Regions from separate parts of the Streptomyces sp. NPDC047886 genome, predicted to be linked through region 2. Evidence: riboswitches for the same ligand, from Rfam matches in the RefSeq annotation. Region 2 holds a riboswitch; each other region holds the start of a gene.
The links. A riboswitch is a leader RNA that binds a small molecule or an ion and turns the genes downstream of it on or off. The one in region 2 is predicted to bind cobalamin.
Positions count from the first base shown of each region.

Region 1 (9,436 bases), on a different contig from region 2:
CCCAGCGACTCCATGCCGTACGCGAGTTCGTCCTCGACGGTGTCGGTGACGCAGTGGGCCAGCGGGTCCTGGCCCACGGTGCCGACCAGGTCCGCCAGCTCGCGCGGCCGGTGGGTGCGGGTGTCGCGGCCGTCGACGGTGACCCGTCCGCGCAGTGTGCCGCCGGTGAAATGCGGGACGAGCCCCGACACGGCACCCAGCAGGGTCGACTTGCCGACCCCGGACGGGCCGACCAACAGGACGAGTTCGCCCTCGGGGACGGTCAGGTCCACGTCCCGCAGGGCGGGCGCGGCCGCGCCGTCGTAGGTCACCGACACGTTCTCGAACCGGATCACCGGGACTCCTCGGGGGCAGGGGCGACGGGCACCGGCGCGACGACCGCCGGCACCAGGCCCACCAGGACGGACAGCGCGGGCAACAGCGGCAGTTCGGGCGCGGCGAGCGGTACGACACCGGGCCGCAGCGCGTCCGTGGCGTACCCGGTGGCCCAGATCATCAGGCCCGCGACGGCGATCCCGGACGCGGCGACCAGCCAGGTGCGCACGCCCCACCGGTCGGGCCGGTAGCGGGTGCGCGGCGAGCGGCGCCCGCCCAGCCACAGCCCGACGAGCGCGGCGGCGAGCCCGGCGGCGGCCAACGGCAGCCCGTACCGGGCGCCTTCCGCGGCGAGCAGCCCGTACGATCCGGCCGCGACGCCGAGCAGCCCGCCGAGGGTGAGCACGGTGGTGGTGTGCCGTACGGCCGCCGGCACCTCGGCCGTACGGCCGTAGCCCCGCGCGTCCATGGAGGCGGCCAGCGCGATCGACCGCTCCAGCGCGCCCTCCAGGACCGGAAGACCGATCTGGAGCACCGCACCGATCCCGCCGGTCGCGCGGCCGCGCAGCCGCCGCGCGGTGCGCAGCCGCACCACGTCGGCGACCAGGTTCGGGGCGAACGTCATCGCGACGACGACGGCGACCCCGATCTCGTACAGCGCGCCCGGCAGCGACTTCAGCAGCCGCGCCGGGTTCGCGAGCGCGTTCGCCGCGCCCACGCAGATCAGCAGGGTCGCCAGCCTCGCCCCGTCGTACAGCGCGAACACCAGTTGCTCGGCGGTGACCCGGCCGCCGATCCGCACGCCCTGCGCCCAGTCGGGCAGCGGCACCTCGGGCAGCGTGAACAGGGGATGCGTCCCGGGGATCGGCGAACCGAGCAGGGTCGAGAAGACCAGCCGGATGGCCACGACGGCGAGACCCAGCTTGATGAACGCCCCGTACGAGCGGGCCCACGGCGCGTCGGTGCGCCGTGCCGCCACCACGTAGCCGGCGACGCCGACGATCAGCCCGAGCAGCAGCGGGTTCGTGGTGCGGGACGCCGCCGTGGCCAGGCCGATGGCCCACAGCCACCACGCGCCCGCGTGCACGGCGTTACCCCGGTGCGCCTCGGGCGCCCGCCATGTCGTCCGGCTCATCGGCGACGGCGGCGGGCCTGTACGACGGCGGCGGCACCGAGGGCGACGACGGCCGCGAGACCGGCGACGACACCCAGCGAAGGACCGCCGTCGACCTGCCGCTCCGCCGACCCGGTCTCCGACGCGGCGGGGGAGGCGGGGGAAGCGGAGGGCGCCGTGGTCGCGGGGCCGGACGCCGCGCCGGACGGCTCGGTCGCCACCCTCTCCCCGCACCCCTTCTCCGGGTAGCCGGTGATCGCGCACAGCAGCGCCTGGTTGTTGTAGCGCAGCGGCGCGGCGACGGCGGCCAGCGCCTCCGCGCTGGTCGCGTCGGTACGGACCTGCGCGCAGGCGGTGCGCCGGGCGGGCGGGGTCTCGCCGTCGGGGGCGTGGTCGGGGACGCCGAAGTCGACCACGACCCCGACCCGCTTGGTGCCGTCCTTGGCGGGCACGGTGCCGCAGACCGCGTCGAAGGAGGGCTGCTGGCGCGGTCGCGCCGCGTCCCCCGAGTCGGCGCTCACCGCGAACCGGTAGCCGTCGACCGTGCCGTCGGCCGGCCGTGCGGTCGCCGGGCCCTGCGTGGCGTAGCTCCAGGTGCCGTCCGTCCCGGACTGCCAGAACGACCAGTACCGGTATCCGGCCGCCTGCGCGGGGCCCGCCGCGAGCAGCAGCACAGCGGCGAGCCCGGCCAGCACGGCGGTCAGCCGGGTGGACACGGCGGTCGGCCGCGCGGCGCGCGTCGTGACGGGCGGCGGGCCGCCGGCCCGCCCGCGTACCGCAGCGGTCACGGCTGCCGGTTCTTGTTGCGGCCGCTGAGCAGGAAGCCGATGCCCATGCCGGCGACGAGGAAGATCCCGATCATCAGCCAGACGTTGATGCCCTCGTCCTCGCCCCGCTCCTCGTCCTTCTTCGGCTCGACGGCGGTCGGAGTGGCCTCCGGTGTCGACTCCGGCGTGGGGCCGGTCGCGTTGAGGCGCGCCACGAGGTCGACGCCGCCGAAGTCGCGGGGGTCGGCCTCCATCGCGTGCGCGGCGAAGATCAGCTGTGCGTACGCGGCGGGGCCGCCGTCCTTCGCCCAGGCGGCGGAGTTCCGGGTGAGCCACTTCAGGGCCCCGGCGGCCTTGTCGCCGTGCCCGGCCGCCGCCACGGCCACGACGGCGTCGGCGGTGTTGCCGATGTCGGGCTGCGGGGCGGTGGGGGACGCGGCGCCCGGCATGGGCGGCAGGTCGAGGTGGCCCTTCGCGGCCAGCACGGCCGCCAGGTGCGCGGCCCCGTTGCGGGCGGCCCGCTCGGCGCTCGGCTTGGCGGTGTCCTCGCAGGTCGGTGCCTGGTACGGCGTCACGCCCTTGGCGGGGACGCGCTTGCCGAGACCGGCGAGCACGGCGGCGGCGGTGGCGTCGTCGTTGGCGACGAGCGTGCCGTCCTGGGCGGGCTGGTAGGCGAAGGCGCCGGGGCCCGCCTTGGCGTCGCACGGCAGCGCGAACGTGAGGAGCGCGTCGTAGGGGTTCTTGCCGCTCGCCGAGCGCATGTCGCCGGGCTTGACGCCCACCACGGACAGGGCGCCGGTGACGAGGGACGTGGAGTTGGCGTCACTGGGGCCGCCCGGGTTGTAGCTCCAGCCGCCGTCCTTGTTCTGGGCGTTCTTCAGCCAGGAGGTGGCCGCGCGCATGGCCTTGGTGACGGGGTCGGTCTCGCCGTCCGCCGTCTCCGGCTTGTCGAGCCCGGCGAGTGCCTGGACGGCGACGGCGGTCGCGTTCGTGTCGAGCGGGGTCGTCGCGTCGCAGGGCTTGGCCGGGTCGGGGCGGTAGGAGGGGAAGCCGCCGCTCGCGCACTGCTGCCCGAGCAGCCAGTCCACGGACTTCTGGGCGGGCTTCACCTGGGTGAGCTTCTGCGCCACGAAGGCCAGCGACTGCCGCCACACACCGTCGTACGTGGGGTCCTTCGTGCCGTAGAGGCCGGAGGGGACGACGACGGGCGCGGGGCTCGGCGTCGGTGCGGCGTGGGCAGCGGGGGCGACGGCCGCGCCCCCGGTGAGCAGTACGGCGGTGGCCGCGGCGAGCGCCGCGGGGCCGCGGCGAGCGGTGGTCATGACGGGTGGCCCTCCTGTGGGGCCGGGGGCCGGGCACGCGAGGGCACCGGGCTCCGGCTCCGTATTCCTCGACGGTGCCGGCCACCGGGTGGCCCCCGGTGACACGAGCCGGTCACGCGCCCGTACGGGGCATTCCGGCTCGCCACCTGAGGTGGGTCACGGTTGCGGGTCAGCGCCGGATTTGCACCGGCTTCCCCCCGTACGGGCATGGACGACTCGCACACTCTACCGGCCCGTACTCCGGCCGGTGCGGGACGCCCGGCCCGCACTCGGCACCCGGTCGGCACTACCCCCCGGCTGTCTCCAGGCCACCCCCCGCGGTCCGTCCGGCCGCCCGCCCGGTGTCCCCGCGCGCCAGGTACGCGACCGGGTCGCTGCCCGGCACCGGCTCGGCGCGGCCGCGCTCGACCAGGTGCCGGATGTGGGCCTCGGCCTCCGCGACGGCGATGTTCCGCGAGCCGTACGGGATCCGGGCCCACGGCCGGTTCCACTCCATGCGCTCGGCGAGCTGCCAGGGTGTGCGGGGGGCGGAGAGCAGGCCGAGCAGGGCGGTGAGCCGGGCCTCGTGGTGGGCGAGCAGCTCCCGTACGCGGGCGGCGGCGCCGGTGAAGGCGTGCTGGTGCGCGGGGAGCACCTCGGCGGCCCCGAGGCGCCCGATCCGCTCCAGCGAGTCGAGGTAGTCCCCGAGGGGGTCGGTGGCGGTGGTGTCGTCGGGGTCCTCGTACAGACCGATGTGCGGGGAGATGCCGGGCAGGAGATGGTCCCCGGAGAAGAGCCGCCCGTGGCCGGGCAGCATGGCCGGGTGCTCCTCCTCCAGGTGCAGGCACACATGGCCGGGGGTGTGGCCGGGTGTCCATACGGCACGGAGTCTGCGGCCCGCGAGGTCGAGCCGCTCGCCGGGGACGATGTCCCGGTCGGGCAGGGCGGGGCGCAGGCCGGGCAGGGTGGCGGCGTCCGCGCCGGCCGCCAGCAGCGGCGCGGTGTGGTGTGCGGGGGCGCCGGCGGCGGTCAGCTTGGCGGCCAGGTAGGCGAGCCAGGTGCCGGGCGGTGCCGACCGGGTGCGGCGTACGACGGCGGTGTCGGCGGGGTGCATGGCGATCCACGCGCCGGACGCCTCCCGTACCTGGCCGGACAGGCCGTGGTGGTCGGGGTGGTGGTGGGTGATGACGACGCCGTGGACGTCCGCGACGGAGGTGCCGAGCGCGGTGAGCCCGGCGGCCAGGACGTCCCGGGAGCCGGGGTCGTCCCAGCCGGTGTCGATCAGGACCGGCCCGCGATCGGTGTCGAGGACGTGGACGAGGGTGTGGCCGAGGGGGTTGTCCGGGATGGGGACCGCGATGCTCCAGACGCCTCCGCCGTGCTCGGTCACCCGCGCCATGAGACCCCCTCGTCGCCACCGCCGTACGGTCGGCCATTGCCCACTATAACGAGAACTGGTATCAGTTCTGAAACAGCGTCAGAAACAGACTCGCAGAACTGACGCAGTATCAGAAGACGTGCCGGAAGACGGGTGGTCGACGATGACCGAGCTGGTCGAACACGGGGAACTGTTCATCGGCGGCAGGTGGACCGCCCCTCTGGGCGAGGCCGTCATCGAGGTGGTCTCGCCGCACACGGAGGAGGTCATCGGCCGGGTCCCGCACGCCTCCGAAGCGGATGTGGACCGGGCGGTCGCGGCCGCGCGCCGCGCCTTCGACGAGGGGCCCTGGCCCAGGATGCCGCTGGAGGAGCGGATCGCCGTCGTCACCCGCGTCAAGGACGCCGTCGCCGTGCGGCACGAGGAGATCGCCCGGTCGGTCAGCGCGCAGAACGGCTCACCGTACTCCTGGAGCGTCCTCGCGCAGGCGCTGGGCGCGATGATGGTGTGGGACGCGGCGATCACCGTCGCCCGGGACTTCCCGCACGAGGAACGGCGGTCCGGTGTCCTCGGGCCGATCCTGGTGCGCCGGGAGCCGGTCGGTGTCGTCGCGGCCGTCGTGCCGTGGAACGTGCCGCAGTTCACCGCCGCCGCGAAGCTCGGTCCCGCCCTGCTCGCGGGCTGCACCGCGATCCTCAAGCCGTCGCCCGAGACGCCGCTCGACGCGTACATCCTGGCCGCGATCGCCGAGGAGGCGGGCCTGCCGGAGGGCGTGCTGTCGATCCTGCCCGCCGACCGGGAGGTCAGCGAGTACCTGGTCGGGCACCCCGGCGTCGACAAGGTCTCCTTCACCGGGTCGGTCGCGGCGGGCCGCCGCGTCATGGAGGTCGCCTCCCGCAACCTCACCCGGGTCACCCTGGAGCTGGGCGGCAAGTCGGCGGCGGTGATCCTGCCGGACGCGGACCGCGAAGCGGCGGTCGCCGGGATCGTCCCGGCCGCGTGGATGAACAACGGCCAGGCGTGCGTGGCGCAGACCCGGATCCTCGCGCCGCGCGCCCGGTACGAGGAGTTCGCCGACGCGTTCGCGGCGGCGGCCGGAGCCCTGGTGGTCGGCGACCCGCTCGACCCGGCGACCCAGGTCGGCCCGCTCGTCGCCCGGCGCCAGCGGCAGCGCTCCCTCGACTACATCGGCATCGGCCAGAAGGAGGGCGCCAAGGTCCTCACCGGCGGCGGCCGCCCCGCCGGGCGGTCCACCGGCTGGTACGTGGAGCCGACGCTCTTCGGCGAGGTGCACAACGGGATGCGGATCGCCCGCGAGGAGATCTTCGGCCCGGTCGTCTGCCTCATCCCGTACGGCGACGAGGACGAGGCCCTGCGTATCGCGAACGACTCCGACTACGGCCTGAGCGGCAGTGTCTGGACGGCCGGCACCGAGGCGGGCGTCGCGCGCGGGATCGACTTCGCCCGGCGCGTGCGCACCGGCACCTTCAACGTCGACACCTTCAGCCTGGACATGCTGGGCCCGTTCGGCGGCTACAAGAACTCCGGCCTCGGCCGCGAGTTCGGCCCCGAGGGGTACGCCGAGTACCTGGAGCACAAGATGATCCACCTCCCGGCGGGCCACGGAGCCGAGTGATGGGCGACCGCTGGCACGTGGAGGTCGACCGCACGGTGTGCGTCGGCTCCGCCCAGTGCCTCCACCACGCCCCGGGCGCCTTCCGCCTCGACGCGGGCCGCCAGGCCCACCCCGTCGAGGCGGAGACCGACGCGGCCGAGGAGATCCTCACCGCCGCCGAGAGCTGCCCCGTGGAGGCCATCGCCCTGAAACTGCTGGGCAGCGGGGAGCCGATTTTCCCGTCGGAGGACTAGCGCACGACCACCGGTGCGATTTATCCTGTTTATAGGCCTACGAGACGAGTGAGGGAGTTCGACCGGAGTAGCCGACTCTGGCGAGACGCCGATGTAGCAGTCGGCATCCGCTGGTGCCGACGTCGACGGTCGGGCTGAGAGGCCGGAAGGACGTGGGGCCGAGAGGCCGTACGCCTGGAAGGCGACCCCCAGACACCTGATCCGGACAATACCGGCGAAGGGAACCCGCCTCGTAGGTCGTCGGCATGCGCGCCCAGGGGCGCGGGCCGCCCGAGGTCATACGGGCTGCCCCGAGTCGCGCGGACCGCCGCACGGCGCACGAACGCCCCGCATCGCACGAGCTGCCCCACGCCGCGCGAACTGCCTGCCCCACGTCAGCGGGCTGCCCACGCCGCGCGAGCTGCCTGCCCCACGTCATGCGGGCTGCCCCGAGTCGCGCGAACCGCCCTGTGTCGTAAGGGCTCTGGGGCCGTCGGCGTACGCGCCCCAGGCCGCGCGGGCGGTGGTGGGGCGCTCGTCAGTCCCGTTCCGCGCCCGGCGGCGCCGTCAGGTCGATCAGCCGGCAGACCGTCTCGATGTCGATCTTCACCTGGGCGATGGACGCCCGGCCGGACAGCCAGGTGATCAGGGCCGAGTGCCAGGTGTGCTCGATCACCCGGACCGCCGAGAGCTGCTCCGGGGTCGGGCGGTCGATGCCCGTCGCGTCCAGGATGATCGCCGTCGTCTGCCGCGAGACCGTGTCCACCTCGGGGCTGACGCTGCGGTCGGCGAAGGTCAGGGCCCGCACCATCGCGTCCGCGAGGTGCGGCTCGCGCTGGAGCGCCCGGAAGGCCCGCATCAGGGTCTCGGCGACCCGCTCGGCCGCCGTGTCGCCGGCCGGGGGGTGCTTGCGCAGCGTGCCGTGCAGATGCTGGAGCTGGTCCTGCATGGTGGCGACGAGCAGGTGGATCTTGGAGGGGAAGTACCGGTACAGCGTGCCGAGCGCGACCCCGGCCGCCTCGGCCACCTCGCGCATCTGCACCGCGTCGAAGCCGCCCCGGCCCGCGAGCTGCGCGCTGGCGTGCAGGATGCGGCGGCGGCGCGCCTCCTGGCGTTCGGTCAGCGGCGGCGAGGCCGGTCTGTCGTCCGCTGTCATCGATCCCGTCGCCCCCGTCGTGCCTTCACTGCCCTCATGCCGTGCTCATCGCGTCCGGGGCGCCTCCCGCATGCGTCCCGCGACGTACGCGTCCCGCACCCGCGCGACGCTCGCGTGCGCGACAGTATGGCCGCCGCCCCGCCGTGGCGCGAATCACCTGATCCGCCCCTCACACGCGCGCTACCTGCCGGTAGATTCGAAGCTCCTTGAACGATCAAGAACGATCAAGTCTGGAACTTGTTCTAGATTAGCGCGACCGGTTACGCTCCGCCGAACACGCAGGGATGAAGGGGGCCGCGAGTGACCGCAGAGGCCATAGACGCAGGCCCCCGTGCGGGCACGGGCGCCGCACCGGCCGCCGACGGGAGCCGCCCGCTGCGCATCGCTCTCCTCACCTACAAGGGGAACCCGTTCTGCGGCGGCCAGGGCGTCTACGTACGCCATCTGTCCCGCGAGCTCGCCCGCCTGGGGCACAGCGTCGAGGTGATCGGCTCGCAGCCGTACCCGGTCCTGGACGAGGGCGTGCCGCTCACCGAGCTGCCCAGCCTCGACCTGTACCGGCAGCCCGACCCGTTCCGCACCCCCCGGCGCGGCGAGTACCGGGACTGGGTCGACGCCCTGGAGGTCGCGACCATGTGGACGGGCGGCTTCCCCGAGCCGCTGACGTTCTCCCTCCGGGCCCGCCGCCACCTGGCCGCCCGCCGAGGCGACTTCGACGTCGTCCACGACAACCAGACGCTCGGCTACGGCCTGCTCGGCGGCCCCGGGGCGATCGGCGCCCCCCTCGTCACGACGATCCACCACCCCATCACCGTCGACCGGCAGCTGGAGCTGGACGCCGCGCCGGACTGGAAGCGCCGCGCCTCGGTACGCCGCTGGTACGCGTTCACCCGTATGCAGAAGCGGGTCGCCCGCCGCCTGCCCTCCGTGCTCACCGTGTCCGGCTCGTCCCGGCAGGAGATCGTCGACCACCTGGGTGTGCGGCCCGAGCGCGTCCGGGTCGTCCACATCGGCGCCGACACCGGCCTGTGGTCCCCCGACCCGTCGGTCGCCGAGGTGCCCGGCCGGATCGTCACCACGTCCAGCGCGGACGTCCCCCTCAAGGGCCTCGTCCATCTCGTCGAGGCGCTCGCCAAGCTGCGCACCGACATCCCGGCCGCCCACCTCGTCGTCGTCGGCAAGCGGGCCGAGGACGGCCCGGTCGCCCAGGCCATCGAACGGTACGGGCTCCAGGACGCCGTCGAGTTCGTCAAGGGCATCAGCGACGCCGAGCTCGTGAACCTGGTTCGCGGCGCCCAGGTCGCCTGTGTGCCGTCCCTGTACGAGGGCTTCTCGCTGCCGGCCGCCGAGGCCATGGCCACCGGGACGCCCCTCGTCGCCACCACGGGCGGCGCCATCCCGGAGGTCGCGGGCCCGGACGGTGAGACGTGCCTGGCCGTCCCGCCCGGTGACGCCGGAGCCCTGGCGGCCGCGCTCGCGCGGCTGCTCGGCCCCGGCGGCGATGAGCTGCGCCCGCGCCTCGGCGCGGCGGGCCGCGCCCGGGTCCTGGACCGCTTC
Region 1 covers NZ_JBIDCF010000001.1:613,043-622,478, reverse strand. Annotated here, with positions in the region: gene ACGF5U_RS02765 (ABC transporter ATP-binding protein) at 1-335, opposite strand, end outside; gene ACGF5U_RS02760 (energy-coupling factor transporter transmembrane component T) at 332-1,450, opposite strand; gene ACGF5U_RS02755 (SCO2322 family protein) at 1,447-2,217, opposite strand; gene ACGF5U_RS02750 (prenyltransferase/squalene oxidase repeat-containing protein) at 2,214-3,518, opposite strand; cobalamin riboswitch at 3,626-3,755, opposite strand; gene ACGF5U_RS02745 (MBL fold metallo-hydrolase) at 3,805-4,896, opposite strand; gene ACGF5U_RS02740 (aldehyde dehydrogenase) at 5,039-6,511, shown strand; gene ACGF5U_RS02735 (ferredoxin) at 6,511-6,744, shown strand; gene ACGF5U_RS02730 (TetR family transcriptional regulator) at 7,262-7,879, opposite strand; gene ACGF5U_RS02725 (glycosyltransferase family 4 protein) at 8,180-9,436, shown strand, end outside.
Region 1: another riboswitch for cobalamin. It lies ahead of ACGF5U_RS02750 (prenyltransferase/squalene oxidase repeat-containing protein); the one in region 2 lies ahead of cobN (cobaltochelatase subunit CobN).

Region 2 (9,436 bases):
CGGTGTTCACGTGTTCACGGTGTTCATGGTGTTCACGGTGTGCACGGTGTTCGCCCAGGACGCTCCAGGACACCGACCCCCCCAGCGCAGTGTGAGAGGTACCGAATGACGACGAAGACGAGCCCGCGCCGCTCCCGGCGTGCCGCGGCCCTGGTGGCGGCGGCCGCCTGTGGACTCCTCGGGGTGGCCGCGTCGCCCGCGGCCGCGGCGGAGCAGCCGACGCGCCAGGAGCTCACGGCGGACTGCGCCTCGGGCCTCGGCAAGTGCACCTTCAACTCGCCGAAGCTCGGCGAGGCGTATCTCGGCGAGTTCCGGCAGGTGTCCGACTCGCTGTTCAACTGCAGCTCGTCGGCCGTGACGCAGACGATGAGCTGGGACGACACCGTCGGCGCCACGGACTCCCTCGGGGTGTCCGTCACGGCGGGCGGCAAGATAGCGGGTCTGATCGACCTCAGCGTGACGGCGAACTACAGCCGCAGCTGGTCGAGCAGCCACTCGGAGAGCAGCTCGCTGACCATGACGGTGCGGCCGGGGGAGGTGGGCTGGATCTCCCGCGCCCAGGTGATGCAGCGGGTCACCGGAACCTGGCAGACCCACTACGACAGCCCCAAGTGGGGGCACTACTACTGGTTCTTCGGCGACACCGTCACCGGTCCCGCGAAGAACGGTACGGACGGGAAGAGCAACGCCGTGGTCGTGAAGACCCGCGCGATGACGGCCGCCGAGAAGCGGTCGTGCGGATCCGCGTCCGGCCAGGGAAGGGCCTTCCTGCGTTCCGGAGCCTAGGTTCCGGGAGGGGAAGGGGGCGGCACCCACCGTGGCGGCACTCCCCGTGGCGGCACCGCCCGTGCGGTGCCGCCCCCGGACCATCGCTCAGCCCTCCGGGTAGCGGCGGGGCGTCCAGGCCACCGTGCCGCCGTCGCCCCGCCGCACCGCCCGTGTCTGGGACGAGCCGATCAGCAGCAGGGTCCGCATGTCGATCTCCGCCGGGTCCAGCTCCGCCAGGGTGATCACCCGGACCGACTCCTCCGCGCCGCCCACGTCCCTCGCCACGACCACCGGCGTCCCGGGCGCCCGGTGCTCCAGGAGCAGTTCCCGCGCCTTGGCGACCTGCCACGTACGGCTGCGTGAACCGGGGTTGTAGAGCGCCAGCACCAGATCGGCGGCCGCCGCCGCGCGGAGGCGTTCCGCGATGACCTCCCACGGCTTGAGCCGGTCCGACAGGGAGATGGTGGCGTAGTCGTGGCCCAGCGGCGCACCCGCCTTCGCCGCCGCCGCGTTCGCCGCGGTGACCCCGGGGAGGACGCGGACCGGGACGTCCGCGTACTCCTCCTGCGACGCGACCTCCAGCACCGCCGTCGCCATGGCGAAGACACCCGGGTCGCCGCCCGACACCACCGCCACGCGCCGCCCGCGCCGCGCCAGGTCCAGCGCGAACTCCGCCCGCTCCGACTCCACCTTGTTGTCGGAGCCGTGCCGCTCCTGCCCCGGGCGCACCGGCACCCGGTCGAGGTAGGTGGTGTAGCCGACCAGGTCCGTCGCCGACGCCAGCGCGCCCCGTGTCTCGGGTGTGAGCCAGCGCGCGCCCGCCGGACCCGTGCCGACCACCAGGACCTCGCCCCGCCCGGACGGCTCGACCGGCGTGTCGATGCGGGACGGGAGCACCGCGACCGAGAAGTACGGCACCGATTCCGGGTCCACGCCCGACAGCGGCGCCGTGCGCTGGCCTTCCATGGTGGCCCGCTCGACGTAGTGCGCGTCCGCCAGCCGGCCCGTACGGTCCAGGGCGCGGCGCACCGTCGGGAACGTACGGCCCAGCTTCATCACCACCGCCGAGTCGGTGGCCGCGAGACGGGCCGTCAGCTCCTCCTCGGGCAGCGTGCCGGGGATGATCGTCAGGATCTCCTCGGCCTCCACCAGGGGCTTGCCGATCGTCGCCGCCGCCGCGCTGACCGAGGTGACGCCCGGGACGACCTCCGTGTCGTAACGGTGGGCCAGTCGCTTGTGCATGTGCTGGTACGAGCCGTAGAACAGCGGGTCGCCCTCGGCGAGCACCGCGACCGTCCGGCCCGCGTCCAGGTGCGCGGCCAGCCGCGCCGACGCCTCCTCGTAGAAGTCGTTCAGCGCGCCCCGGTACCCGCCCGGGTGGTCCGTGGTCTCCACGGTCAGCGGGTACATCAGGCGCTCTTCGACGTGGTCGTCACGGATGTGCTTCGCCGCGATGGAGCGCGCGATGGAACGGCCGTGCCGGGCGCAGTGGTACGCCACGACGTCCGCCTGCGCGATGACCTCCACCGCGCGGACCGTCATCAGCGACGGGTCGCCGGGGCCGAGCCCCACGCCGTACAGCTTGCCGGCCGCTGTTTCACGTGAAACCCGCGTGCTCATTCCGCCTCGCTCGCTATCGCGTTGATCGCCGCGGCGGCCATCGCGCTGCCGCCGCGCCTGCCCCGTACGACGATGTGGTCCAGCTTGAGCTCCGAGTCCGCCAGGGCGTCCTTCGACTCGGCCGCGCCGATGAAGCCCACTGGGATGCCGAGGACGGCGGCCGGGCGGGGCGCGCCCTTGGCGATCATCTCCAGCAGATGGAAGAGCGCGGTGGGCGCGTTGCCGATGGCGACGACCGAGCCCTCCAGCCGGTCCCGCCACAGCTCCAGGGCGGCGGCGCTGCGGGTCGTGCCCAGCTCGGCCGCGAGACCCGGGACCGACGGGTCCGACAGGGTGCAGATCACGTCGTTGTCGGCGGGCAGCCGCTTGCGCGTGACACCGCTCGCCACCATCTGCGCGTCGCACAGGATCGGGGCACCGGCCCGCAGCGCCGCGCGGGCACGGGACACCACCCGCGGGGTGTAGGCGAGGTCGCGGACCAGGTCGACCATGCCGCACGCGTGGATCATCCGCACGGCGACCTGGCTGACGTCGGCGGGCAGTCCCGCGAGATCCGCCTCGGCGCGGATCGTGGCAAAGGAGCGGCGGTAGATCTCCGCGCCGTCCTTCTCGTAGTCGAACACTCTGCTTCCGCTCATCTCTGTGCCTGTGCCTGCCCATGTGGCTGTGGCTGTGGCGTGGGCTGTGCCTGTGTGGGAGTGGGGGTGTGTCATGCGGTGGCGGTGCTTCCGGTGCTTCCAGTGCTGCCGGTGGTGCGTACCGTGATGTCGTACGTGCCGTCGGCGGTGGCCAGGACGTCCACCCAGTCGCCCTGCGGATGGCCGCAGCGGCGGGCGCAGCCCGACCAGTGGACGGGCAGCCCGTGCTCCAGCGGGCGCGCGTCCTCCCGTACGTCGGCCAGGGCCTTGCCGCAGCCCGGCCGCCCCGTACAGGCGCTGACCCCGAGCCACGGCGAGCCGGTACGGGTGAGGAAACCCGCCTCGTCCAGTTCGGCCAGCCGTGCCCCGGCCGCCGCCCGGTCCGCGAACCCGGGCAGGACGAAGCCGCGCCAGGGCGTCACCCGCACCTCGTCGTCCGGCGCGGGCAGCAGCGCCCGCGCCTGGGCGGTGGTGACCCGCCCCAGGGGCGCGACGACCGACACGGCCCGGTCGGCGATGACGCCGGGCTCGGGCGGGGCGCCCACGGGAAGCGTGCCCGGCGCGGTGGCCTCGGCCGCCACGCCCGCGCGCTCCAGGTACTCCGTCACGTTCACCTCGATGGACTGCCCCGCCGGCAGCTCCGCCATCCGCCAGGCGCCGTTTCCGGCCTCCCGGGCGGCCGCGAGGAACGCCTCGGCGGCGGCGAGCGCGGCCCTCGGGGCGTCGGCCCCGGACACCCGCCACGACCGGGCCCGGTCCGCGCCCCCGATCCGTACCAGAGCGCGGCCGTCCGGCTCTGCGAGCAACGTCACATCGCCGCCCAGGCCGGCCACGTCACCGCGCCCGTCGTCCACGGCGAACAGGAAGCGCCCTGACAGCGCCGTCGTCCACGCCTCGGCGCACAGCAGCGCGTCCAGCTCGCGCGCCCACACGTGCGCGTCCCCGTACGCCCGTCCGTCGATTCCGGCGAGCGGCGAGACGACCATGTTCCGGATCCGCTCGTGTGCCGCCGACGGCAGGAGACCGGCCTCGTCGAGGAGTTCGGCGAGGGCGGTGCCGCAGTCGTCGGGCAGCCCGCGCAGGTCGATGTTGCCGCGCGAGGTGATGCCGAGGCCGCCGTCGCCGAGCCGGTCGGCCGCGTCGGCCAGCACGGAGAGTTGACGTCCCGTCAGTACGCCGGTGGGCAGGCGGAGCCGGGCCAGTCCGCCGTCGTCCGCGCTGTGCAGCCGCAGTGCGCCGGGGCAGGCGTCACCCCGTTCCCGGACTTGGCCCCGGACTCGGTCCCGGACGAGGCCCCGGACTTGGCCCCGGACTTGGTCCCGGACTTGGCCCCGGACGTGGTCCTGCCCGGCGGCCCGCTCCGGTGCCCGCGTGGAGGTCCGCACAGGGGCCTGTGCGGGGGCCTGTGCTGGAGCCTGTGCTGGGGTCCGTACGGCGTCCGGTATGCGGGATTCGCCCCCGTCCGGGGGTGTTGTCGGTGTGGGCGGCATGGCGGCGAGCATACGCGCAGCCTCTACTATGCAGACGGCACAGGGTCCCAGGACCCTAGGGAGGAAGCCCGGTGAGAATCCGGCGCGGTCCCGCCACTGTGAACCGGACCCCACGGCCCGGTGAGCCAGGAACTCCCGCCGTCCTCACGACCACCCGGGGCGCGGACACCCCGAGGAAGGCCAGGCACGCGCATGATCCTGCTCCTGTCGCACTCCGACACCGACCTGCTGAGCGCCCGCGCGGCCGACGGCCCCGTCGCCTACCGGTTCGCCAACCCCTCCCGGCTCTCCCCGGACGAGCTGCCCACCCTCCTCGACGGCGTCGACCTCGTCGTCGTACGCCTCCTCGGCGGACTGCGGGCCTGGGAGGAGGGCCTCGACCTGCTGCTGGCGCAGGACCGGCCCGTCGTCGTGCTCACCGGCGAACAGGCCCCCGACGCCCAGCTGATGGCGGCCTCCACCGTCCCCATCGGCGTCGCCACCGAGGCGCACGCCTACCTCGCGCACGGCGGACCGGACAATCTGGCCCAGCTCGCCCGATTCCTGTCCGACACGGTCCTGTTGACCGGCCACGGCTTCGAGCCGCCCGCCGCCGCCCCCACCTGGGGTCCGCTGGAGCGCGAGCCGAGGAACACCGACGGCCCCACCGTCGCCGTGCTCTACTACCGCGCCCACCACATGAGCGGCAACACCGCGTTCGTCGGCGCCCTCTGCGACGCCGTCGAGGACGCGGGCGGCCGGGCCCTCCCCCTGTACGTGGCATCCCTGCGCGCCCCCGAACCCGAACTCCTCGACCGGCTGCGCGGCGCCGACGCGATCGTCACCACCGTCCTCGCGGCCGGCGGCACCAAGCCCGCCGCAGCCCAGGCCGGCGGCGACGAGGACGCCTGGGACGCCGGCGCGCTCGCCCGGCTCGACGTGCCCGTCCTGCAGGCCCTGTGCCTGACCGGGCCGCGCAGCGCCTGGGAGGAGAACGACGAGGGCCTGTCCCCGCTCGACGCGGCCAGCCAGGTCGCCGTCCCCGAGTTCGACGGCCGCCTCATCACCGTCCCGTTCTCCTTCAAGGAGATCGACGAGGACGGGCTGCCCGCCTACGTCGCCGACGCCGAACGCGCCGCGCGCGTCGCCGGGATCGCCGTACGCCACGCCCGGCTCCGCCACATCCCCAACGCGGACAAGCGCCTCGCCCTGGTCCTCTCCGCGTACCCGACCAAGCACTCCCGCATCGGCAACGCGGTCGGCCTCGACACGCCCGCGTCCGCCGTGGCGCTGCTGCGGCGGCTCCGCGAGGAGGGCTACGACTTCGGGCCCGTGGAGGACATCCCGGGTCTCGTGTCGGGCGACGGCGACGAGCTGATCCGCGCCCTCATCGAGGTCGGCGGCCACGACCAGGACTGGCTCACCGAGGAACAGCTCGCCCGCAACCCCGTCCGCATCCCCGCCGCCGACTACAAGCGCTGGTACGCCACGCTCCCGGCGGAGCTCCGCGCACACGTCGAGGAGCACTGGGGGCCCGCGCCCGGCGAGATGTTCCTCGACCGGTCCCGCACCGCCGAAGGCGACCCGGAAGGCGACATCGTGCTCGCGGCGCTGCGCCGCGGGAACCTGCTGATCCTCATCCAGCCGCCGCGCGGCTTCGGCGAGAACCCGATCGCGATCTACCACGACCCGGACCTGCCGCCGTCCCACCACTACCTGGCCGCCTACCGCTGGATCGCCGCCCGCGCGGAGGACGGCGGGTTCGGCGCCGACGCCATGGTCCACCTCGGCAAGCACGGCAACCTGGAGTGGCTGCCCGGCAAGAACGCCGGTCTGTCCGCCGCGTGCGGCCCGGACGCCGCGCTCGGCGACCTGCCGCTCGTCTACCCGTTCCTCGTCAACGACCCCGGCGAGGGCACCCAGGCCAAGCGGCGCGTGCACGCCACGCTCGTCGACCACCTGGTGCCGCCGATGGCGCGCGCCGAGTCGTACGGCGACATCGCCCGCCTGGAACAGCTCCTCGACGAGTACGCGGCGATCTCCTCCATGGACCCGGCGAAGCTGCCCGCGATCCGCGCGCAGATCTGGACCCTCATCCAGGCCGCCAAGCTCGACCACGACCTCGGTCTGGAGGACCGCCCCGACGACGACGGCTTCGACGACTTCCTGCTGCACGTCGACGGCTGGCTGTGCGAGGTCAAGGACGCCCAGATCAGGGACGGTCTGCATGTACTCGGCGGGGCGCCGACCGGCCCCGAGCGGATCAACCTGGTCCTCTCCATCCTGCGCGCCCGGCAGATCTGGGGCGGCACGCAGGCCCTGCCCGGACTCCGCGAGGCCCTCGGCCTCGACGAGTCCGCCGCCACCCGCACCACGGCCGACGAGGCCGAGGCCGCGGCGCGGGCGCTGGTCGAGGCGATGGAGGCCGCGGAATGGGACCCGGCCGCCGTCTCCTCCGTCGCGGAGGGGTACGGCCCGGCCGTCGCCGACATCCTCGACTTCGCCGCCCGCCAGGTCGTACCGCGCCTCGCCGCGACCACCGACGAGCTGCACCACGCCGTGCACGCGCTCAACGGCGGGTTCGTCCCGGCCGGCCCGTCCGGCTCGCCCCTGCGCGGCCTGGTCAACGTCCTGCCGACCGGCCGCAACTTCTACTCCGTCGACCCCAAGGCCGTGCCCTCCCGCCTCGCGTGGGAGACCGGCCAGGCGCTGGCCGACTCGCTCCTCGAGCGGTACAAGGCGGACAACGGCGAGTGGCCCACGTCGGTCGGCCTGTCCCTGTGGGGCACCAGCGCGATGCGCACCAGCGGCGACGACGTCGCCGAGGCGCTGGCCCTGCTCGGCATCCGCCCGGTGTGGGACGACGCGTCGCGGCGCGTCAACGGCCTCGAGCCCATCCCGCTGGAGGAACTGGGCCGCCCCCGCATCGACGTCACCCTGCGCATCTCCGGCTTCTTCCGCGACGCGTTCCCGCACACCATCGGACTGCTGGACGACGCGGTGCGGCTGGCCGCCTCGCTGGACGAGCCGGCCGAGTCCAACCACGTCCGCGCCCACACCCAGGCCGACCTGGCGGCCCACGGCGACGAACGCCGCGCCACCACCCGGATCTTCGGATCCCGGCCCGGCACGTACGGCGCGGGCATCCTCCAGCTCATCGACTCCCGCGACTGGCGCACCGACGCCGACCTCGCCGAGGTGTACACGGTGTGGGGCGGCTACGCGTACGGGCGCGAGCTGGACGGGCGTCCGGCACGGGAGGAGATGGAGACCGCGTACAAGCGGATCGCCGTCGCCGCGAAGAACACGGACACCCGCGAACACGACATCGCCGACTCGGACGACTACTTCCAGTACCACGGCGGCATGGTCGCCACCGTGCGCGCGCTGCGGGGCACCGCCCCCGAGGCGTACATCGGCGACTCGACCCGCCCCGAGACCGTGCGCACGCGCACCCTCGTCGAAGAGACGTCCCGCGTCTTCCGCGCCCGGGTCGTCAACCCGCGCTGGATCGAGGCGATGCGCCGCCACGGCTACAAGGGCGCGTTCGAACTGGCCGCGACCGTCGACTACCTCTTCGGGTACGACGCCACGACCGGGGTCGTCGCCGACTGGATGTACGACAAGCTCACCGAGACGTACGTCCTGGACCCCGAGAACCGCGCGTTCCTCCAGGAAGCCAACCCGTGGGCGCTGCACGGCATCGCGGAACGCCTCCTGGAGGCCGAGTCGCGCGGCATGTGGGCCAAGCCGGACCCGGCGGTCCTGGAAGCGCTGAAGCAGGCGTTCCTGGAGACGGAAGGCGACTTGGAGGGCGACGAGTGAGGCCGGGCCAGTGAGGGGCGGGCGCGTGGTGCGCCTGGCGGTCGGGGACCAGCAACCGCATCGCGCGTCCGACCGGCCCGGGTGGCTCCGCCGGTGGGTGTGGTCGGTGCCGCTCCGGACGCACCTCCTCCGGCCGTCCGGGCCCGGGTCCCCGTCCCGGAAGCCCTCCCGCACCGGCCGATCCCGCGTGGGCGACCCCGCGCGTCCCCTTCCCGCCGTCGTCCGCGCCGTGCCTGGATCTCGCCTGGTTCGCCGATGACGCGCTGCCCGACGCCCTGATTCCCTATCCGGCGGCCGGGCTGCGGGGGAGTCTGACCGATCCGGGCGGTCTGACGTTCCACCACTGGCCCGGTCGGTGACCGCCGGCCTCGGGCGGGTGGTTCCGGGGTGACGCGCGGTGCCGGGTGGCGGAGACTGCGGGCATGAGCGGAGTCGAGGTCGTCGCCGTCACCGGGGCGAGCGGGCGGGTCGGGGGGCGGGTCGCGCGGCGGCTGGCCGACGCGGGGGTGGCCACGCGGCTGCTGGGGCGGGACGCGGCGCGGCTGCCGGAGCTGCCCGGTGCGGTGAGGGCGGCGCCCGCCGCGTACGGGGACGGGGAGGCGATGCGCCGGGCCCTGGACGGGGCCGACACGCTGTTCCTGGTCTCCGCGCACGAGGCGCCCGGCCGGGTGGCCGAGCACCGTACGGCCGTCGACGCGGCGGTGGCGGCGGGCGTCGGCCGGATCGTCTACCTGTCGTTCCAGGGGGCGGCGCCCGGGGCGACGTTCACGTTCGCGCGGGACCACTGGCACACGGAGCAGTACATCCGGGCGCACGGCGGCATGGCGTTCACGTTCCTGCGGGACGGCTGGTACCTGGCGGGGATCGCGGCCATGACCGGGAAGGACGGCGTGATCCGTGGCCCGGCCGGGAACGGGCGTGTCGCCGCCGTCGCCCACGAGGACATCGCCGACGTCGCCGCGGTGGTCCTGCGGGGAGGGGCGGAGCACGACGGCGCCACGTACGACGTGACCGGCGGGGACGCCTTCACGCTCGCGGAGGCCGCCGATGAGATGTCACGCGCCACCGGGCGTACCTGCCGCTATCTGCCGGAGACCCGCGACGAGGCGTACGCGT
Region 2 covers NZ_JBIDCF010000003.1:331,360-340,795, reverse strand. Annotated here, with positions in the region: gene ACGF5U_RS13120 (hypothetical protein) at 106-786, shown strand; gene ACGF5U_RS13115 (precorrin-2 C(20)-methyltransferase) at 874-2,388, opposite strand; gene ACGF5U_RS13110 (precorrin-8X methylmutase) at 2,385-3,026, opposite strand; gene ACGF5U_RS13105 (cobalamin biosynthesis protein CobG) at 3,098-4,411, opposite strand; cobalamin riboswitch at 4,541-4,670, shown strand; gene cobN (cobaltochelatase subunit CobN) at 4,709-8,320, shown strand; gene ACGF5U_RS13095 (NAD(P)H-binding protein) at 8,743-9,436, shown strand, end outside.

Region 3 (9,436 bases), on a different contig from region 2:
GCCGCCGATCTCGCCGGCCGCGTCGAACAGGGTGACGTCGTGGCCGCGTTCGGCCGCCGACACCGCGCAGGCGAGCCCGGCGGGACCGGCGCCGACGACCGCGACGCGCTTGCGCCGCCGGGTGGGGGAGAGGACGAGCTCGGTCTCGTGGCAGGCGCGCGGGTTCACCAGGCAGGAGGTGATCTTGCCGCTGAAGGTGTGGTCCAGGCAGGCCTGGTTGCAGCCGATGCAGGTGTTGATCGTCTCCGGCCGGCCCTCGCTCGCCTTGGCGACGAAGTCGGGGTCGGCGAGGAACGGGCGCGCCATGGACACCATGTCGGCGCGGCCGTCCGCGAGGACCTGCTCCGCGACCTCGGGGGTGTTGATCCGGTTGCTGGTGACCAGCGGCACGGACACCGCGCCCATCAGCCTCTTCGTCACCCAGGTGTACGCGGCGCGCGGCACGGAGGTCGCGATGGTCGGGATACGGGCCTCGTGCCAGCCGATGCCGGTGTTGATGATCGTGGCCCCGGCCGCCTCGATCTCCTTGGCGAGGGAGACCACCTCGTCCAGCGACGAGCCGCCCGGCACCAGGTCCAGCATGGACAGCCGGTAGATCAGGATGAAGTCCTCGCCGAGCCGCTCCCGGGTCCGGCGCACGATCTCCAGCGGGAAGCGGACCCGGTTCTCGTACGAGCCGCCCCACCGGTCGTCCCGGTGGTTGGTCGCGGCGGCGATGAACTCGTTGATCAGGTAGCCCTCGGAGCCCATGATCTCGACGCCGTCGTACCCGGCCGACTTCGCCAGCTCCGCCGCCCGTACGTAGTCCTCGATCGTCTGCTCGACCTCGGCGTCGGTGAGGGCGTTCGGCACGAACGGGCTGATGGGCGCCTGGATCGCGCTCGGCGCGACCAGCTGCGGGTGGTAGGCGTACCGGCCGAAGTGCAGGATCTGCATCGCGATCCGCCCGCCCGCCTCATGGACGGCGTCGGTCACGACCCGGTGCTTCGCCGCCTCCTCCTCGGTGGTGAGCTTGGCACCGCCGTCGTACGGCCGGCCCGCCTCGTTCGGCGCGATGCCGCCGGTCACGATGAGGCCGACGCCGCCCCGGGCCCGGGCCGCGTAGAAGGCGGCCATGCGCGCGAAGCCGTTCTCCGCCTCCTCCAGGCCGATGTGCATGGACCCCATCAGCACCCGGTTGGGCAGGGTGGTGAACCCGAGGTCCAGCGGGCTGAGCAGATGCGGGTACGGGGTCATGGCGGCGCCTCCTCGCGCAGTGTCGTCGCCCCAGTTGTAGACGACCCCACCCCCGTTGTGCAACAAGTTGCATAAAGGTCCCGGCGTGAGCTGCGCTACGCCTCCGTGAGCTGCGCCACGCCCCACGGGGCCGCACCATGGGAAAGAGGGGAGAGCGGCGTACGCGGCCGCCTCCCGTCCGCGGCCGCGACGCGCAACCCCGGGGGCCCATCGGAGTTCCGCCATGACCAATCAGAAGGCCGGCCGCGACACCACTGTTCTCGGAGACTGCCTGGAGGTCCCGGGCATCGGGTTCCTGCCCGTCAACGCGTTCGTGCTGCACGCCGAACAGCCCGTCGTCGTGGACACCGGTCTCAGCCTCCCCGACCGGGACTTCCTGGAGACGCTCGGCTCGGCCGTCGACCCCGCCGATGTGCGGTGGATCTGGCTGACCCACCCCGACCGGGACCACACCGGCGGCCTGTTCGCGCTCCTGGAGGCCGCTCCCGACGCACGTGTCGTGACCACGTTCCTCGGCGCCGGGATCATGTCCACCGAACGGCCACTGCCGCTGGACCGGGTCGTCCTGGTCAACCCAGGGCAGACCCTCGACGTCGGCGACCGCACGCTCGCCGCCTTCCGCCCGCCGCTGTTCGACAGCCCGGCGACGGTCGGGTTCTACGACGACCGGTCGCGCACCCTCTTCAGCTCCGACTGCTTCGGCTCCCCCATGCCCAGCGCCGACCTCGCCGACGGCGGCGAGGCGGCCGGGCTCGTCGCCGAGCAGCTCCGCGCCGGACAGCTCATGTGGGCCGCCATCGACAGCCCGTGGGTGCACAACGTGGACGTCGGCAAGTTCCTCGCCACGGTCCGGCCGCTGCGGGACATGGACCCGGAGATCGTGCTCTCCACGCATCTGCCGCCGGCCGTCGGCCTCGGCTCGCGGATGCTCGACACCATCAGCGCCGCCCCCGACACCGATCCGTTCGTCGGGCCCGACCAGCGGGCGCTGGAGCGGATACTCGCCGGCTTCGAACCCGGCGCGGCGCCCGCCGCGCCCGCCGGCACCACCGAGGAGCCGATCGCACCGGGCACCCCCACCTGAGCCGGAGCCGAGCCCCCACCGGGACCCGAACGCCCCCCCGCCGGCCCGAGCCCCCTCCGGCGCCCGCCTCGGCGCCCGCCCGAGCCCGCCCCGGCGCCCGCGCTCAGCCGCCGGCGACCGCCGCCGTCCAGGCGTCCAGCTCCTCCGGGGTGCGCGGCCCCGCCTCGTCCGCGCCGAGCAGCCCGCGCCCCCGCAGGAGCCGCGCCACCGCCATGGCCCACGGGCGGCGCAGCCGCGCGGCGTCCAGCAGCTCCCCGTCCCCGAGCAGCTCCGCCACCGGACCGGTGCGCAGCCCGCCGGGCGTCAGCACCGCCGCGTCGTCCGCCCACCGCAGCGCCAGGTCGACGTCGTGCGTGGCCATCAGCACCGTCGTCCCGGAACCGCGCAGCCGGTCCAGGGCCTCCAGCAGCCGTTCCTGCCCGTGCGGGTCCAGTCCCGCCGTCGGCTCGTCCAGGATCAGCACGCGCGGCCGCATCGCCACGGCCCCCGCGATCGCCGCCCGCTTGCGCTGCCCGTACGACAGCAGATGCGTCGGCCGGTCCTCCAGCGCCGCGATGTCCAGCGCCTCCAGGGCCTCCCTGACCCGCGCCCGGACCTCCGCCTCGGGCAGCCCCAGATTCATCGGCCCGAACGACACGTCCTGCCCGACGGACGCGGCGAACAGCTGGTCGTCCGGGTCCTGCACCACCAGCTGCACCGTCGTCCGCAGCCGGGTCAGCCCCTTCCTGTCGTACGCCACGTCCTCGCCGTCCAGCCGCAGCGCGCCGCTCGCGCACCGCAGCCCGCCGCTCAGCAGCCGCAGCAGCGTCGTCTTGCCGCCGCCGTTGCGGCCCAGCAGCGCCAGCGAGCGCCCTTCCGGCACGGCGAAGTCGACCCCGCTCAGCACGGCCGGCCCGTCCTCGTAGGCGTACGCCGCCCCCACCAGCTCGACCACGGCGGACCCGCTCATCACAGCAACCTTTCGAGTACGAGGGTGCCGGCGACGACACCCGCCAGCAGCGCCGCCGTCGCGGCCAGGAACCGGCGGTCCACCCGGGCCTCCGGCACCAGCACCCGCAGCGTCCCGTCGTAGCCGCGCCCCGCCAGACCGGTCTGCAGCCGCGCCGCCCGGTCGAAGGCGCGGACGAACGCCGTCGCGCCGAGGCCCGCGAGCGACCGCCACGCCGCCGCCCGGCCGGCCAGCCCCAGCCGCGCCGCCTGCGCCTGCCGGATCCGGACGACGGCGTCCAGCAGCAGGAAGCTGATCCGGTACATGACGAGCGCGACGTCCACCACCGGCGCCGGCACCCCGGCCCGTACGAGCCGGGGCAGCAGGTCCGACACCGGCGTCGTGAACGCGAACAGCAGCACCCCCAGCGACGCCGCCGAGGTCCGCAGCAGCAACCGCCCGGCGTGCGCGGCGCCGTCCGGGGCCAGGGCGACGAACCCGCCGGGGCCGCCCACCTGGAACAGCAGCGGGATCGCGCCCGTCACACAGAACCCGAGCGGGATGCGCCACGCCCGCCACAGCCGCCGGGGCGCCACCCCGGCCGGCCCGAGCAGGACCGCGACGGCCGCCACCGCCACCAGGACGGCGCCCGGCCACGGCGGCAGCGCCACCGCGCACAGCGTCAGCCCCAGGCCGAGCACGGCCTTCTCGCACGGGTGGCGGCGGCGCCAGCGACTGCTGTGCGCCGCCACGTCGATGGGCAGCACCCGGCCTACTCCTCCGCCACGGGCCGGTCGGCGGCCTCGGCCGCGGTGCGCTCCGCCGCCTCGGCGCGGGCCCGCGCCTCGCCCTGCCGACGGCCCCGGCGCAGCCCGAAGTAGTAGGCCAGCACGCCCGCGCCCAGCGCGGCCTGGAGCGAGAACAGCGCCGACTCCACCTCGCCCGACGGGGGTTCGTACAGCGGCGTGAACCACGGTTCGTAGTCCGGCGCGTTCTCGGTGATCGCCGCCTCCGCCTGCGCGTCGGCGCCCGTGAACGGCTCCTCCTTGCCGTCGCCGAGCCCCAGGGCCAGCGGGAGCACGGCGAGCGCCGCGACGATCAGCAACAGCAGCGTGTTGATCCTGGCGTTACGGCTCATCGGACCTGGGCCTCCTTCTCGGCGCCGCCCCGGGGCAGCACCCCGAGCCGGACGAGCTCACCCCTGCTGGACTGCGTGAGGAGCCGCGTCACCAGCACGGTGAGCAGGCCCTCGCTGACCGCGAGCGGCAGCTGGGTCACCGCGAAGATGCCGCCGAACTTGCCGAGCGCGCCGACGAAGCCGCTGCTCGGGTCGGGAAAGGCCAGCGCCAGCTGCGCGCTCGTGACGCAGTACGTGGACAGGTCGGCGACGAACGCGCCCAGGAACACCGCCGGCATCAGGGACAGACCCGACCGCCGCGCCAGCCGGTAGACCCCGTACCCGGCCCACGGCCCCACGATCGCCATGGAGAACGCGTTCGCGCCGAGTGTCGTCAGCCCCCCGTGCGCCAGCAGCAGCGCCTGGAACAGCAGCGTGATCGTGCCGAGCACCGCCATGATCGGCGGCCGGAACAGGATCGCGCCCAGACCCGTACCGGTCGGATGCGAGCAACTGCCCGTCACCGACGGGATCTTCAGCGCGGACAGGACGAACGTGAAGGCGCCGGACGCGCCCAGCAGCAGCGTCGACTCCGGATTGGCCCTGACCTCCCGCGTCAGGGCCCGGACACCGTGGACGACGAAGGGAGCGGCCGCGACGCTCCAGGCGGCCGCGTGCAAGGGGGGCAGGTACCCCTCGGCTATATGCATGGGTTAGGAGACCCTCTCCAGCACCTCGTGGATGGACAACGCGCCCTGGCCGGTCTCCTGGCTGACGGGTCGTACCGCCCGGTCTCCGCCTTCCCGGACACCGAGGTCTCCCCCGGAGGTCCAGTGGCTTCCCCCAGAGCCTCCCGGGGGGATGGAGCCGGACTTCCCGATCACAGTGGCGAGGGCCGCACCGGTTCCACACCGGTTTCCCGTACACCAAGGCCCTGTGACATTAGTGGCATGACCAGCTACATCACAACCGCACCTGCTCATTCCTTGCGATAGCGGTACGCCTCCGACGCCGCGGCCTCCACCGCGTCCAGGTCGCCGCCGGCCGACGCCGTCACCACCGCCGCCACCGCCCCCTCCACGAACGGCGCGTCCACCAGCCGGGTCGCGGCGGGCAGATCGTCGCCCTCCGCCAGCAGCGCCTTCACCGTCAGCACGGCGCTGCCCAGGTCCACCAGGACCGCCACGCCCGCGCCGCCGTCCACCGCCCGCGCCGCCCGCGCGATCAGCTCGGCGCTGGTGCCGAGCCCGCCGTCCACGTCACCGCCCGCGGCCGCCACGGGCGCGGTCGTCCCGCCCCCGGCGAGACCCCGGGCCAGTGCGGCGACCGACGCGGCGACCTCGGCGCTGTGCGAGACGAGGACGACACCCACCGGCGCGCCCGCTCCGACGGACGTCATGCCGCCACCTCCGCGAGCGCGGCGAGCAGCAGCGCCGACGACGTCGCCCCCGGGTCCTGATGCCCGACGGACCGCTCACCGAGATAACTCGCCCTGCCCTTGCGGGCCCGCATCGGTACGGTCGCCACGGCACCCTCGCCGGCCGCCCGCGCGGCCGCCGCGAACGACACGTCCCCGAGCGCCGTGACGGCCGGCTCCAGCGCGTCCAGCATCGTCTTGTCCCCGGCCGTCGCCCCGCCGAGCTGCGCCACCGCCGCCACGCCCGCGCCGAGCGCCGCCGCCAGCTCGGCCCTGGTCGCCGACGGCGCGTCACCGAGCGCCTTGCCCGCCCGGCGCAGCAGCGTCCCGTACAGCGGCCCCGACGCCCCGCCCACGGTGGAGATCAACTGCCGTCCCGCCAGCGTCAGCACGGCGCCCGGCGTGTCCTGCGGCTCCTTCTCCAGGGCGGCCGCCACCGCCGCGAACCCGCGCCGCAGGTTCGCGCCGTGGTCAGCGTCGCCGATGGCGGCGTCCAGCTCCGTCAGCCGGTCGGCCTCGCGGTCCACGGCCGCCGCCATGGCGGCCATCCAGCGCCGGCAGAGTTCCGCGTCCAGCACGGCCGTCACCGCCCCCACCGCAGCGCGGGCGTCCGCACCGGCGCGTCCCACAACCGAAGCGTCTCCTCGTCCACCTGGCACAGGGTCACCGAACAGCCCGCCATGTCCAGCGACGTGACGTAGTTCCCGACGAGCGTCCTGGCCACCGCCACACCCCGCTCTCCCAGCACCCGCTGCACCTCGGCGTTGAACCCGTACAGCTCCAGCAGCGGGGTCGCCCCCATGCCGTTGACCAGGACCAGTACCGGCCCCTGCGGGTCGAGGTCGGCCAGTACGGCGTCCACCGCGAAGTCGGCGATCTCCCGAGCCGTCATCATCGGGCGCCGCTCCCGCCCCGGCTCGCCGTGGATGCCGACCCCGAGTTCCAGTTCGCCGGGCGGCAGGTCGAAGGTCGGGCTGCCCTTCGCGGGCGTCGTGCACGCGCCGAGGGCGACGCCGAAACTCCGCGAACCGGCGACGACCTGACGGGCGATCGCCTCGACCCGCGCCAGGGGAGCGCCCTCGTCGGCGGCCGCGCCCGCGATCTTCTCCACGAACAGGGTGGCGCCGGTACCCCGCCGCCCGGCCGTGTACAGACTGCCGGACACCGCCACGTCGTCGTCCACCAGCACCTTGGCGACCTGCACGCCCTCGTCCTCGGCGAGCTCGGCGGCCATGTCGAAGTTCAGGACGTCACCCGTGTAGTTCTTCACGATGAAGAGCACTCCCTCACCGCTGTCCACCGCGGCGGCCGCCCGCACCATCTGATCGGGCACGGGTGAGGTGAACACCTCACCGGGACAGGCCGCCGACAGCATCCCGGGCCCGACGAACCCGGCGTGCAGCGGCTCGTGCCCGGACCCGCCGCCGGAGACCAGCGCCACCTTCCCGGCGACCGGCGCGTCCCGCCGGACGACCACCCGGTTGTCCACGTCGACGGTCAGCTCGGGGTGCGCGGCCGCCATCCCGCGCAACGCGTCGGCGACGACGGTCTCGGGAACGTTGATGAGCATTCTCACCGGAATCTCCTCGCGACGGGTACCAGGTGTGCTGCTGGAGGCCATTCTTCACGCGTGACGCGCCGGATACTCCCGGGACGGGCCGCCCGGCGCGTTCCCGGCACCTTCCCGGCGGGGACACGGACCGCCCGATGCCCCGGATCCGCCCGGAGAACGGCGGACGGAAAGGGAATGGGGCCATGTGCGCCTGTTCACCCCCTGGGACCTCGACGTCTCGCCCCGGATGCGCGCCCACCTGCCCGGCGCGCCGCACGGCGGCGACTGCCCCACGGGCGCCGAACTCGCCGACCGGCTCCTCGACCCGGTCGCCGCCCTGCCCGCGCTCGCCGGACGCGTCAGGACCCGCACCCGCGTCGCGGGCGTCGCCCGCGCCGGGCTCCTCAAGCACGAGGAGATCGGCACCGAGACCCGGGCCGCCGCCCCCTTCACCCTCCTCCTCGACACCCCCGACGGCGAGGACACCGCCGAGGCGGACCTCGTCCTCGACTGCACCGGCACCTACGGCCGGCCCAACACCCTCGGCGACGGCGGCATCCCCGCCCCGGGCGAACGCGGACTCGGCCGCCGGGTCGTCCGCGCACTCCCCGCCGTGGACGGCCCCGGCCGCTGGGCCGGCACCGTCCTCCTCGTCGGCGCCGGAAAGTCGGCCCAGACCGCCGCCCGCGACCTCGCCGCACTCCCCGGCACCCGCGTGGTCTGGGCGGTCCGCTCCCCGGCGCCCGACTGGGGCGCCGTGCCGAACGACACGCTGCCCGGCCGCCAGGCACTGGTCGACTCCTCCCGCGCACTCGCCGCCGGCGCGCACCACCGCGTCACCGTCCACACCGGCACCCGGGTGCGCTCCCTGCCCCCGGACGGCCGGCGGATCCGCGCCCGCCTCGCCACCCCGTCCGGCCCCCACGAGGTCCTCGCCGACCATGTGGTCTCCCTCACCGGCTACACCGGCGACCCCACGCTCCACCGCCAGCTCCAGGTCCACGAGTGCTACGCCACCGGGGCGCCCATGAACCTGTCGGCGGCGCTCCTCGCGGCCGGCGGCACGGACTGCCTCGCCCAGCCGGTCTCCGGCATCGAGGGGCTCCGCACCCCGGAGAGCCACTTCTTCATCCTGGGCGCCAAGTCCTACGGGCGGCTCGCCACGTTCCTGCTGCGCACCGGCTACCGGCAGGTCGACGAGGTCGCCGCCGCGTACGGCACGGCCGGCACCCCGGCCGTACGGTGAGGAGGCCGGACCGGCAGCGCGGCCGCCCCGGTGCGGGGGCGGCGGGCACGCCCCCGTCAGGCTTCGCCGAGGCCCGCTTCCGGGCGGTGACGGACGGGGGCCGGCGGCCGCGTGTGGATGTACAGGTCCTGCCGTGCCGGGGGAGTGGCCCGGTGCCGGGGGAGCGGCAGCTCGTACTCCACGGGACGACGGTGGTCCGCCAGCTGGCGTTCCACGTTGTAGACGCTGCCGAACTTCCACAGCATCCGGGCGAAGTTGGTCTGCCCGCGCAGCAGGTTGCGTCCCAGCACCCCCATGGCGCCGATCGCCGTACGCAGTCCCAGGTGCTTGCGGTTCAGCACGGCCTGGGTGCGTACGAGCTCCCGGTAGAAGACCTCCAGGGGCAGCTTCGTCGGGACGACCGCGTGCTGGATGTCGAAGAGGCGGTAGTCGCGGGTCGTCAGCTGGCGGGCCTCGGTGTGCCAGATCTCCGTGCCCGGATACGGCGTCATGACCGTCAGGTGCACGATCTCGGGCACCGCCAGCGCGAACTCCCGGACGAGCCGGAAGCGCTCCTCGTCCCACGCCGGGTCCACGATCAGGTTGATCGCCACCATGATGCCCATCCGGCGGGCCACTTCCAGCGCCCGGAAGTTGTCGTCCGGGCTCACCCGTTTGCGGTACAGGTCCAGGCCCTCGGCGTCGATCGCCTCCATGCCCAGGAACATGTAGCGCAGCCCCAGCCGCGTCCAGCGCTCGAACACCTCTTCGTTGCGCAGGAGGACGTCGCTGCGTGTCTCCAGGTAGTAGCGCTTGCGGATGCGGCGGCGCTCCAGCTCGGCGGCGATCCCGTGGCCGTGCTCCGGACGGATGAACG
Region 3 covers NZ_JBIDCF010000004.1:395,973-405,408, forward strand. Annotated here, with positions in the region: gene ACGF5U_RS16745 (FAD-dependent oxidoreductase) at 1-1,236, opposite strand, end outside; gene ACGF5U_RS16750 (MBL fold metallo-hydrolase) at 1,460-2,320, shown strand; gene ACGF5U_RS16755 (energy-coupling factor ABC transporter ATP-binding protein) at 2,424-3,269, opposite strand; gene cbiQ (cobalt ECF transporter T component CbiQ) at 3,269-4,015, opposite strand; gene ACGF5U_RS16765 (energy-coupling factor ABC transporter substrate-binding protein) at 4,021-4,386, opposite strand; gene ACGF5U_RS16770 (energy-coupling factor ABC transporter permease) at 4,383-5,075, opposite strand; cobalamin riboswitch at 5,105-5,339, opposite strand; gene ACGF5U_RS16775 (PTS-dependent dihydroxyacetone kinase phosphotransferase subunit DhaM) at 5,345-5,764, opposite strand; gene dhaL (dihydroxyacetone kinase subunit DhaL) at 5,761-6,360, opposite strand; gene dhaK (dihydroxyacetone kinase subunit DhaK) at 6,366-7,358, opposite strand; gene ACGF5U_RS16790 (hypothetical protein) at 7,540-8,580, shown strand; gene hpnR (hopanoid C-3 methylase HpnR) at 8,637-9,436, opposite strand, start outside.
Region 3: another riboswitch for cobalamin. It lies ahead of ACGF5U_RS16770 (energy-coupling factor ABC transporter permease); the one in region 2 lies ahead of cobN (cobaltochelatase subunit CobN).